DNA from 3 places in the Limnohabitans sp. 2KL-3 genome. Region 3 is predicted to be linked to each of the others. Evidence: predicted binding sites of a transcription regulator. Region 3 holds the regulator's gene; each other region holds the start of a gene.

The links. The regulator LexA, encoded in region 3, represses DNA repair genes until DNA is damaged. The targets are predictions, from matches to a motif close to ACTGTATNNNNATACAGT.
Region 1: a site for LexA is predicted at 1,636-1,653, ahead of recA (recombinase RecA). Genes of this name have one in related genera too.
Region 2: a site for LexA is predicted at 1,689-1,706, ahead of AMM41_RS19120 (LexA family protein). Genes of this name have one in related genera too.

What each region holds. Positions count from the first base shown of each region.
Region 1 is NZ_CXON01000004.1:1,017-4,291, forward strand. It holds gene AMM41_RS07070 (DUF3717 domain-containing protein) at 1-39, shown strand, start outside; gene recX (recombination regulator RecX) at 78-536, opposite strand; gene recA (recombinase RecA) at 533-1,576, opposite strand; gene AMM41_RS07085 (MarR family winged helix-turn-helix transcriptional regulator) at 1,720-2,220, shown strand; gene AMM41_RS07090 (response regulator) at 2,311-2,985, shown strand; gene AMM41_RS07095 (sensor histidine kinase) at 3,034-3,275, shown strand, end outside.
Region 2 is NZ_CXON01000023.1:22,739-26,013, reverse strand. It holds gene AMM41_RS19130 (MBL fold metallo-hydrolase) at 1-551, shown strand, start outside; gene AMM41_RS19125 (2-keto-4-pentenoate hydratase) at 669-1,484, shown strand; gene AMM41_RS19120 (LexA family protein) at 1,742-2,173, shown strand; gene cho (excinuclease Cho) at 2,194-3,069, shown strand; gene AMM41_RS19110 (pyridoxamine 5'-phosphate oxidase family protein) at 3,138-3,275, shown strand, end outside.
Region 3 is NZ_CXON01000014.1:103,111-106,385, reverse strand. It holds gene AMM41_RS15855 (D-2-hydroxyacid dehydrogenase family protein) at 1-559, opposite strand, end outside; gene lexA (transcriptional repressor LexA) at 1,123-1,794, opposite strand; gene adk (adenylate kinase) at 2,027-2,680, opposite strand; gene kdsB (3-deoxy-manno-octulosonate cytidylyltransferase) at 2,787-3,275, opposite strand, start outside.

The DNA.
Region 1 (3,275 bases), on a different contig from region 3:
GCGGCCGATGCGCAGGTGCCGCTCGATTTGAAACCTTGACAACGTTGAGCACCAGGCGGCTTTGTGGCCGCGAGCGCTCATTCGTCCAAGTCACTGCCTTGAACCACGCGCCGCACCACGTCGGCGTTGAATCCCCGGGTCAGCAAGAAGCGCATTTGCTTGGCCCTGTCTTGCGGGTCTTGGGGGGGGTGTCCAAATTTCTTGCGCCACACTTCCGTCGCACGGTGCCATTCCGTTTCTTTCAGGCCCGCCATGGCTTCGGTCACCGCTTCGCCCGACAGCCCCTTGGCGGCGAGCTCTTGCTTGATGCGGGTGCTTCCTAATTTGGCAGACCGTCGGTTGACCAAGGAGTCCACGGCGCGGCCGTCGTTGATGAAGTCCCGCGCCTGCAACTCGTCGAGTGCCTTGGCCAATTCGCCAGGGACTTCTTCGTGGGGTGCCAGTTTGCGCTCCAACTCGGCACGGGAGTGTTCACGCTGGCTCAAAAGCCGCAGGGCGCGGCCTTTGAGCGAGGGCTGAAAACCGGGCTTGTTCAAGCGGCTTCGGCCTTGGGGGCGGCGATGGCCGATTCGAGCAAACGGATGCCCAGCGATTCGCGCACTTTGTTTTCGATCTCGCGAGCCAGCGCCGGGTTTTCACGCAGGAATTCACGGGCGTTGTCACGGCCTTGGCCGATTTTTTCGCCTTGGTAGGCGTACCAAGCGCCCGACTTGTCCACAATTTTGGCGGTCACACCCATGTCAATCACTTCGCCTTCGCGGCTGATGCCCGCGCCAAACAAGATGTCGAATTCGGCGGTTTTGAAAGGTGGAGCCACTTTGTTTTTGACCACTTTGACCTTGGTCTCGTTGCCAATGGCGTCGTCACCCTTTTTGATGGTGCCGGTGCGGCGGATGTCCAAACGCACCGAGGCGTAGAACTTGAGCGCGTTGCCGCCGGTGGTGGTTTCGGGGCTGCCAAACATGACACCGATCTTCATGCGGATTTGGTTGATGAAGATGACGGTGCAGTTGGTCTTTTTGATGGTGGCGGTCAGCTTGCGCAGGGCCTGGCTCATCAAACGCGCTTGCAGGCCGGGCAGGCTGTCGCCCATATCGCCTTCGATTTCGGCCTTGGGCGTGAGTGCTGCGACCGAGTCGATGACGACCAGATCCACCGCGCCAGAGCGCACCAGGCTGTCCACAATTTCCAGGGCTTGCTCGCCAGTGTCGGGCTGGCTGACCAGCAGTTCTTGCAGGTTGACACCCAGGTTTTGCGCGTATTGCACGTCCAGGGCGTGTTCAGCGTCCACAAAAGCACAGGTGCCGCCCAAGCGCTGCATTTCAGAGATGACTTGCAAAGTGAGGGTGGTTTTGCCCGAGGACTCAGGGCCGTAGATTTCGATCACGCGGCCACGGGGCAGGCCACCCACGCCCAGTGCGATGTCCAGACCCAAAGAGCCGGTGGAGACGACTTGGATGTCGGCGATGACTTCGCCTTCGCCCAGACGCATGATGGTGCCTTTGCCGAATTGTTTTTCAATCTGGGCCAGGGCGGCTTGCAGGGCTTTGGACTTTTCGCTGTTCACGTCGCTCATGAAAATCTCCTTGAATATCAATGGGTTGTGGCACCAGTGGGCTGGGTCATGTGCTGTTGACTGGATGCTTGAACAGTACTGTAAACGAGCTGTATAAACCTGTAAACTCAATTTTTAGTCAGTTTACCTTATCATTTGCGACCATGGAACTCACCCCCACCACACCGCCTGAGGGCCTTGAGAGACACGATGACCGATGGCGGCAAACCCATTTGGGCCGATTGCTCGGACACGCCATGCGCCGCTTTGATGAGCGTGTGCTTTACCTCATGGCGGGCAACGAAGGTGTGCCTTTGGCTTTGGCCAATTTGGCAGCACGCGACCAGATCAGTGCAGCCCATGTGCACATCACGCGGCATTTGGCGATGGAGGGCTCGCGCCTGACCGATCTGGCCCAAGCGGCGGGCATGAGCAAACAAGCCATGGGCGACCTGGTGGACCAGTGCACGGCCTGGGGTTTGGTGCGGCGTGAAGCGGACACAGCCGATGCCCGTGTCCGTCGGGTGGTGTTCACGCCCGTGGGATTGGCTTGGTTGCAGGCATTCAAGGACGCCGTGGCCCAAGCCGAAGCGGAGTTTCGAGCCGCCGTGGGCAAGGATGTGGCCACCGTGGTGGCCTTGGGCTTGGAGGCCTATGCGTCTTGAATTTTGCCCAAGGGCTGTGCACGGTGGAACTAGAATCAGACAGCCCGTACCGGCACACCCGAGAGCCTCACACAACAACAGGAGACAGCCATGCGTATTTTGATAGCCGAAGACGACCAGGTTCTGGCCGATGGTTTGTTGCGCACTTTGCGCAGTGCCGGTGCTGCCGTCGACCATGTGGCCAGTGGCAGCGAAGCCGATGCGGCCCTCATGACCAACAACGAATTCGACCTGTTGATCCTGGATTTGGGCTTGCCCAAAATGCATGGTTTGGACGTGCTCAAGCGTCTGCGATCGCGCGGTTCAGTCTTGCCTGTGCTGATTTTGACCGCAGCGGACAGCGTGGAAGAGCGCGTCAAAGGGCTGGATTACGGGGCTGACGATTACATGGCCAAGCCCTTCAGTTTGCAAGAGCTGGAAGCCCGGGTTCGTGCCTTGACCCGACGGGGCATGGGTGGGGCCACCTCCCAAATCAAGCACGGCCCGCTGGTCTATGACCAGTCCGGTCGGGTGGCCACCATCGACGGCAAAATGGTGGAGTTGTCGGCCCGTGAGTTGGGCTTGCTGGAAGTCCTGCTGCAACGCGCTGGGCGCTTGGTCAGCAAAGATCAGTTGGTGGAGCGTCTGTGCGAGTGGGGTGAAGAGGTCAGCAACAATGCCATTGAGGTGTACATCCACCGCTTGCGCAAAAAAATCGAAAAAGGCCCCATCCGCATCGCCACGGTGCGCGGTTTGGGTTATTGCCTGGAAAAAATACCGGGTTAATACATTTCGGTTTTGAGCACCGGTTTCGGCGCTGAAATACCTTTACCCATGAAATCCCAAGGCTGGAACGTGCGAATTTTCAAACGCGAGCAGCGTTCCTTGTTCGGGGAAATACTGGACTGGATGCTCACCCCTTTGCTCTTGCTCTGGCCCATCAGCCTGGCCTTGACCTGGCTGGTGGCGCAAGGCTTGGCCAACAAACCCTTTGACCGTGCGCTGGTCTACAACGTGCAGGCCTTGGCCCAGCAAGTCAGGCTGGGACCCGATAAAAAGATTGATTTCAGTTTGCC
Region 2 (3,275 bases), on a different contig from region 3:
ACTTCCATTACCAGCCCCGGCCCGACGCCACGGCTTACAGCGACGGCGCGGTCTGGGACCTGGGCGGCGGCGTGCGCGTGCGGGCGCACCACTTGCCAGGCCACACCGCAGGCCACTGCGCCTTGGTGGTCGAAAGCGAAGGCCTGGCCTTCATTGGCGACATCGACCTGAGCGGCTTTGGGCCTTACTACGGCGACGCCACCTCCAGCCTGAGCGACTTTCGGCAAACACTGAAGAAAGTGGCCGAGCTGGACGCCCGCATCTGGGCCACCTCGCACCACAAAGCGGTCATCACAGACCGGGCGCAGTTTTTGGACGATCTGGCGCGCTTTGCCAGCAAGATTGACGAGCGCAGCGCGCAACTGCTGGGCTATTTGCAGACCCCGCACAGCCTGGATGAGCTGGTCAGTCGCCGCCTGCTGTACCCGCAAGGCTACGACGTGCCCTTTGTGCCTTGCGCCGAGCGCAACACCATCGGCATGCACCTGGATGAACTGCTGGCGCAGGGGCAAATTGCCCGTCAAGGCGACGGTCGTTATGTGGCCCTGTGAGTCCACCCGCAGTCACGGCGATGTGGCCTGGGTCTGCGAGGCTTTTTGCAGCGCTGATGCAGCACGCGCTTGACCCGTCAGCATCGGTCTATTTCACTTTTCATCAGGAGACACCCCATGACCCCCGAACAACTCTTGCAGCACCACGACCAAGCCCGTTTGTGGGGCCAGGCCCCCGGCGTGGTGGGCGGCCCTGACACGGCAGCGGCCTACCAACAAGCCTTGGCTGTGCGCCAGTTGCGCCAGCAGCGCGGCGAAGTGCCCAAGGGCTACAAGATCGGTTTCACCAACCGCACGCTGTGGCAGCGCTACGAGGTGTTTGGCCCCATGTGGGGCACGGTCTGGGACACAGGTCTGGGCTTTGCCGAGCCCACGGCAACAGGGACGGCCGAAGGCAGCATCGACCTGACCCCCACCTGCCAGCCCCGGCTGGAGCCCGAAATCGTCTTCGGCATGAAGGCCACGCCCCCAGCCAACGCCAGCCTTCAGCAATTGTTTGAAGCCATCGAGTGGCTGGCCCCCGGTTTTGAGGTTGTGCAGTCGCACTGCCTGGACTGGAAGTTCACCGCCACCGACACCATGGCCGACAGCGGCTTGCACGCCCGCCTGCTGGTGGGCCAACGCCTGCCCGTTCAGCAACTGGCCGCCGATGCACAGGCTTTGCACACCCTGCTGGCGCAGGCCCGCGTCACGCTGTTCAAAAATGGCCAGGCGGTGGAGCAGGGCAGCGGCACCAACGTGCTCGACAGCCCGCTCAATGCCTTGCACCACTTTTTGAAAGAACTGCGCCAATGCCCCGGCGCGGTGGACCTGCAGGCAGGCGACGTGATCACCACCGGCACCTGGACCGACGCCTGGCCTTTGCTGGCGGGCGAAAACTGGCGCGCCGAGTTTTCTGCGCCGCTGGGCAGTCTGAGCGCCCAAATGCGCTGAACGCCGCCACCGGGTCAGCGGTTCGGCGGCCTGAACTTGATGGGGATTTGTGCCGCTGAGGCAGAGGTCCTGCAGCTCAGTGCTTTCTGTTATGGCACGCTTGGTTTGGGTGCCGTGCCCCCAAAAATACCCCGGGTCGCAAAGCCCGGGGCGTGAATCAACAAAAATGTCAGACAACTGCAAGAAGCATGACGGGGTCAGTATACTGTAAATATAAACAGTATTTGAGTGAATCACGCCATTGCCAGACCCTGACCATGCATGCCCCCGACACCCCCCAAGCCTTACCCCCCGGACACTGGTGGGTTCAGGCCTTGCCCGCCAGCATTGCGGCGGGATTTCCGTCACCCGCCGAAGACCATCAGGTCGAGTGCATCGACCTGATGCAGCAGTTGGTCAGACACCCTCAGGCCACGTTTTACATTCGGGTGCGCGGCGAAAGCATGCGCGATGCGGGCATTTTGGATGGCTCGGTGGTGTTGGTGGACCGCGCCATTGAGCCTGCCGATGGGCACATCGTGCTGGCCGTGATTGACGGTGATTTCACCTGCAAAACCCTGCGCTTGCTCGGTACGGGCTTGCGTTTGCAAGCATCCCACCCCGATTACCCCGACATCGTGCCCAAAGAAGGCCAAAGCGTGGACATCTGGGGCGTGGTGATCGCTACCATTCACCAGCACCCCACTTGACATGATTTCCTCTGTTTGACATGGCCACCATTTCCCCCCGCCACCGCCGCGACGACTTTGAAGAAAGCCGGGTCTACGAATACCCGCAGCACCTGCGCGAAGCCATCGAAGACGCACCCACTGGGGCGGGCGTCTACACCTTCCATGGCCAAGAGGGCGACTTGCCGCTGTACATCGGCAAAAGCATCAACATCCGCTCGCGACTGCTGTCGCACCTGCGCACGCCCGACGAGGCCCGCATGCTGCGCCAAACCCAACGCATCAGCCACATCCGCACGGCCGGCGAGATCGGCGCGTTGCTGCTGGAGGCGCAAATGATCAAGGCCCAGCACCCCCTGTTCAACCAAAAACTGCGTCGCAACCAACAGCTGTGCAGCTTGCAACTGACGGGCGAGGTGCCGCAAGTGGTCTACGCCCGTGACATCGACTTTGCCCGCCAGCCCGAGCTGTATGGCCTGTACGCCAGCCGCCATGCGGCGCTGGATGCGCTGCGCGCCATCGCCGACCAAAACAAGCTGTGCTACGGCCCGCTGGGCTTGGAAAAACTGCCGCTTGGTAAAGCCTGTTTCAGGGCTGCCATTCGCCAATGCGCCGGTGTGTGCCGGGGCGACGAAACCCCCGAGGCCCACCGCGAACGCCTGTTCAGCAGCTTGCTGGCGCTGCGCGTGGAATGCTGGCCTTACCCGGGTGCTGTGGGCTTGGTGGAGCGCGATGCCGAACTCACGCAAATCCATGTCGTCAAGCACTGGTGCTATTTGGGCAGCGCCCCCACCCCCGAAGCGGCCCGTCAACTGGGCCAAACGGCCAGCCAAGTGGCCGCCAACTTTGATGCCGATGGCTACAAGATTTTGTGCCGTCCGGTGCTCACGGGAAGTGTGGAGATTGTGTTGTTGTGAGCTCGCACGACACGTCAGACCATTCGGTTGAAGCCCCACCCTACTCAACGCAACCCGACCCCATCATCATGAAAATCCACCTGCAAACGCCCGAAGAAATTCGCCCGCAAATTTGGAAAGAGCTGGGCCGGGCCAGTCTGGACCGGCACCACGAATGGCGCACGCCGGTGCTGGCCTCCGCCGACGCAGACGGCTTGCCCGATGCA
Region 3 (3,275 bases):
CATCGCTGCCCCAGATCTGAACTTGCATGCCAAAAGCTTTGCCGTAACCGGCCACCAGTTGTCCAATTTTTCCGTAACCCCAAATGCCCAGGGTTTTGCCCTTGAGGACAGTGCCCAAGCCAAAGTTGACGGGCATGGAGCTGGATTTCAGGCCAGACTGTTGCCAAGCGCCGTGCTTGAGGCTGCTGATGTATTGCGGCAATCTTCGAGAGGCGGCCATTACCAAAGCCCAAGTCAATTCCGCAGGAGCGGTGGGCGAACCAACACCCTCGGCAACTGCAATGCCACGTTCGGTGCAGGCTGCCAAGTCAATGTGACTGCCAACACGTCCAGTTTGTGCAATCAATTTCAATCTTGGCAGTTTTTCAATCAAGGCCCGATTGAGTGCCGTGCGTTCACGGATCAGGACAATCACGTCAGCATCTTTGAGGCGAACAGAGAGTTGACCAATGCCTTTGACTGTGTTGGTGTATACCTTGGCGGGAAAATTCTCGAGCTTGGAAGCGCAACTGAGTTTGCGGACGACGTCTTGATAGTCGTCGAGGATCACGATGTTCATCTCGACATTGTGCCTTGACACTGGGCGCTTACGGCGGGGATGCGCAGATTCCTTTTGAGTGAATCCGCTTTCATGGGCTTGCGTTGCGAAAGCGTGGTGTCGATCCAATGGATTGGGCGGGTTTGTACCCGCCGTGTTTTTACCGATGTGTTTGCCTTGACTCGAGTGCCACCAAGCGGTCCAGCTCGGCGCAAACATCCGCCATGCGCCCCGAAATCACCATTCGTCCGGCACAGTCGGCCTGTTGACCGTTTTCCTGAATGCGCAAGACACGAAGGAGGGGCGGATTGTCTGGCACTTGCGTGCGCTGCGCGGCTGTACAAGCACTTGGGGAGCGAACGGCCCAGCTGGGGTGTGGGCGCGATGTTCGAGATGTTGTCAAAACCGATGTGTTGACAGGATTATGGTTCAGTTTTTTTAAAAAAACTGACAAAGTTAGCAGAGCGATTCCCATGTGAAACCTTTCAAATCATGGAGGTTGGACACAGGCAGGATTGCTGAAGAAAATCGCTGGGCTCAGGGCTGAAGAACAGCGCCCGCCACCTGAGCCAGGATTTAAAGCATCAAATGATGAATGTGTTGCGTATCAGGCCCACCGCCAAGCCTTCAATGTCAAAAGGTTCGCCAGGACGCACCAAAATGACGGGGTAGTCTGGATTTTCAGGCAGCAGTTCAATGCCAGAGGCTGTTTTGTTCAAACGTTTGACCGTGACATCGTCCCCCAAACGGGCCACCACAATTTGTCCATTGCGAACGTCTTTGGTTGATTTCACGGCCAACAAATCTCCATCCATGATGCCCGCGTCCCGCATGGACATGCCTCTGACACGCAACAAGTAATCAGGCTGTTGTGCGAACAAAGTGCTTTCGACTTGGTAAGAGCGGTCAACATGTTCTTGCGCAAGGATGGGAGAGCCAGCGGCAACCCGCCCCACCAAAGGCAAACAAAGTTGCGCCAGTCCGGGCAGGTTCAGGCTGAACGAATCCGCAGGCACACGGGTCGTGCTGCGGGCGCTGCCTTTGAGACGAATTCCGCGGGAAGTGCCGCTGACCAGTTCGATGACGCCTTTGCGGGCCAGTGCTTTGAGGTGCTCTTCGGCCGCGTTTGCCGACTTGAAACCCAATGCCGTCGCGATCTCTGCGCGTGTGGGTGGGGAACCCGTGTTGGCCATGGTGTTCTGAATCAGGTTCAGAATTTCTTGTTGCCTGGCCGTGAGTTTCGGATCGTCGGTCATCGGTGCTCCTAGGGCTGTTGTTTCATCCAGTGACTGTATTTTTAACCAGTTTTTGCGGTTTTGCAAGGAGTGTATGTAAAAACCATCAACCATGGGCCTTGGATGCAAAGCGCCTTGGTGTGGAGCCGCAGGGCATTTGCAACAAAAGCGATGGCCAGGCATCCCCAAAACAAAAAAGCCCCTTAACGGGGCTTTGTGGGGCTGTGCAGCGCATGCTGCGCTCAAGAATTCATCAGCTGAGTGCAGCGAAGGCGCGAGCCGTGATGTCTTCCACACTGCCGGAGCCACTGATGGCGCGGTAGCGGGGGGCTGACGCCGCATCTGCTTTGGCCCAGTTGGAGTAGTAGTCAACCAAGGGGCGTGTTTGCGCACTGTAAACATCCAGGCGTTTTTTGACGGTTTCTTCTTGATCGTCAGCGCGTTGAACCAAGGGCTCTCCGGTCATATCGTCCATTCCGTCCACCTTGGGCGGGTTGAATTTGACGTGGTAGGTCCGACCCGAGGCAGGGTGCGAGCGACGACCGCTCATGCGTTCAATGATGGCATCGAAAGGCACATCGATTTCGAGCACGTAATCCAACTTGACGCCTGCAGCCTTCATGGCATCTGCTTGAGGAATGGTTCGTGGAAAACCATCGAACAGGAAGCCATTGGCACAATCTGCTTGGGCAATCCGCTCTTTGACCAGGTTGATGATCAGGTCATCGCTGACCAGACCGCCAGATTCCATCACCGCTTTGGCTTGAAGTCCAAGCGGTGTTCCTGCTTTCACGGCAGCACGCAGCATGTCACCTGTGGATATTTGTGGGATGTTGTATTTCTGGCAAATGAAGGTGGCTTGTGTGCCTTTGCCGGCGCCAGGTGCGCCCAACAGAATCAGTCTCATGGAAGTTCCTTATAGCTTGTCATGGGTGTCTGTCAGATGGATCTCATACGGACCCACGTCTCCTGACAACGTAGGTCGAGAATATCACGCGATGCTCAAGCCAGGCTTACGCCATCAGCAGGGCGCGGACCCGATCCAAATCTTCAGGCGTGTCTACACCAGGCCCAGGGGCTTTGTCAGTGATGTGCACCGCAATGGCGTGTCCATGCCAAAGTGCGCGCAGTTGCTCCAGTGATTCCACAGCTTCAATGGGGGCTACAGGCAATTGTGGGAAAAGTGACAAAAATCCTGCCCGGTAAGCGTAAATGCCCACATGGCGCAGGGGTGCAGGGTCTGGCAGTTGCATCAAAAGCGGGTCAGCAGGGCCATCTCGCCACCAAGGGATGGGCGCTCTGCTGAAATAAAGCGCGATGCCACGGGCATCGGTGACCACTTTGACCACATTGGGATTGGTGAAGTCGGCGCAGGATGTGATGGCATGGGCAGCGGTGCTCATGCTCGCTTGCGGACACTGCGTCAAAGCAAGGGCGACTTGGTTGATCAATTCTGGCTCGATCAGGGGTTCGTCGCCCTGGACATTGACCACCACCCGGTC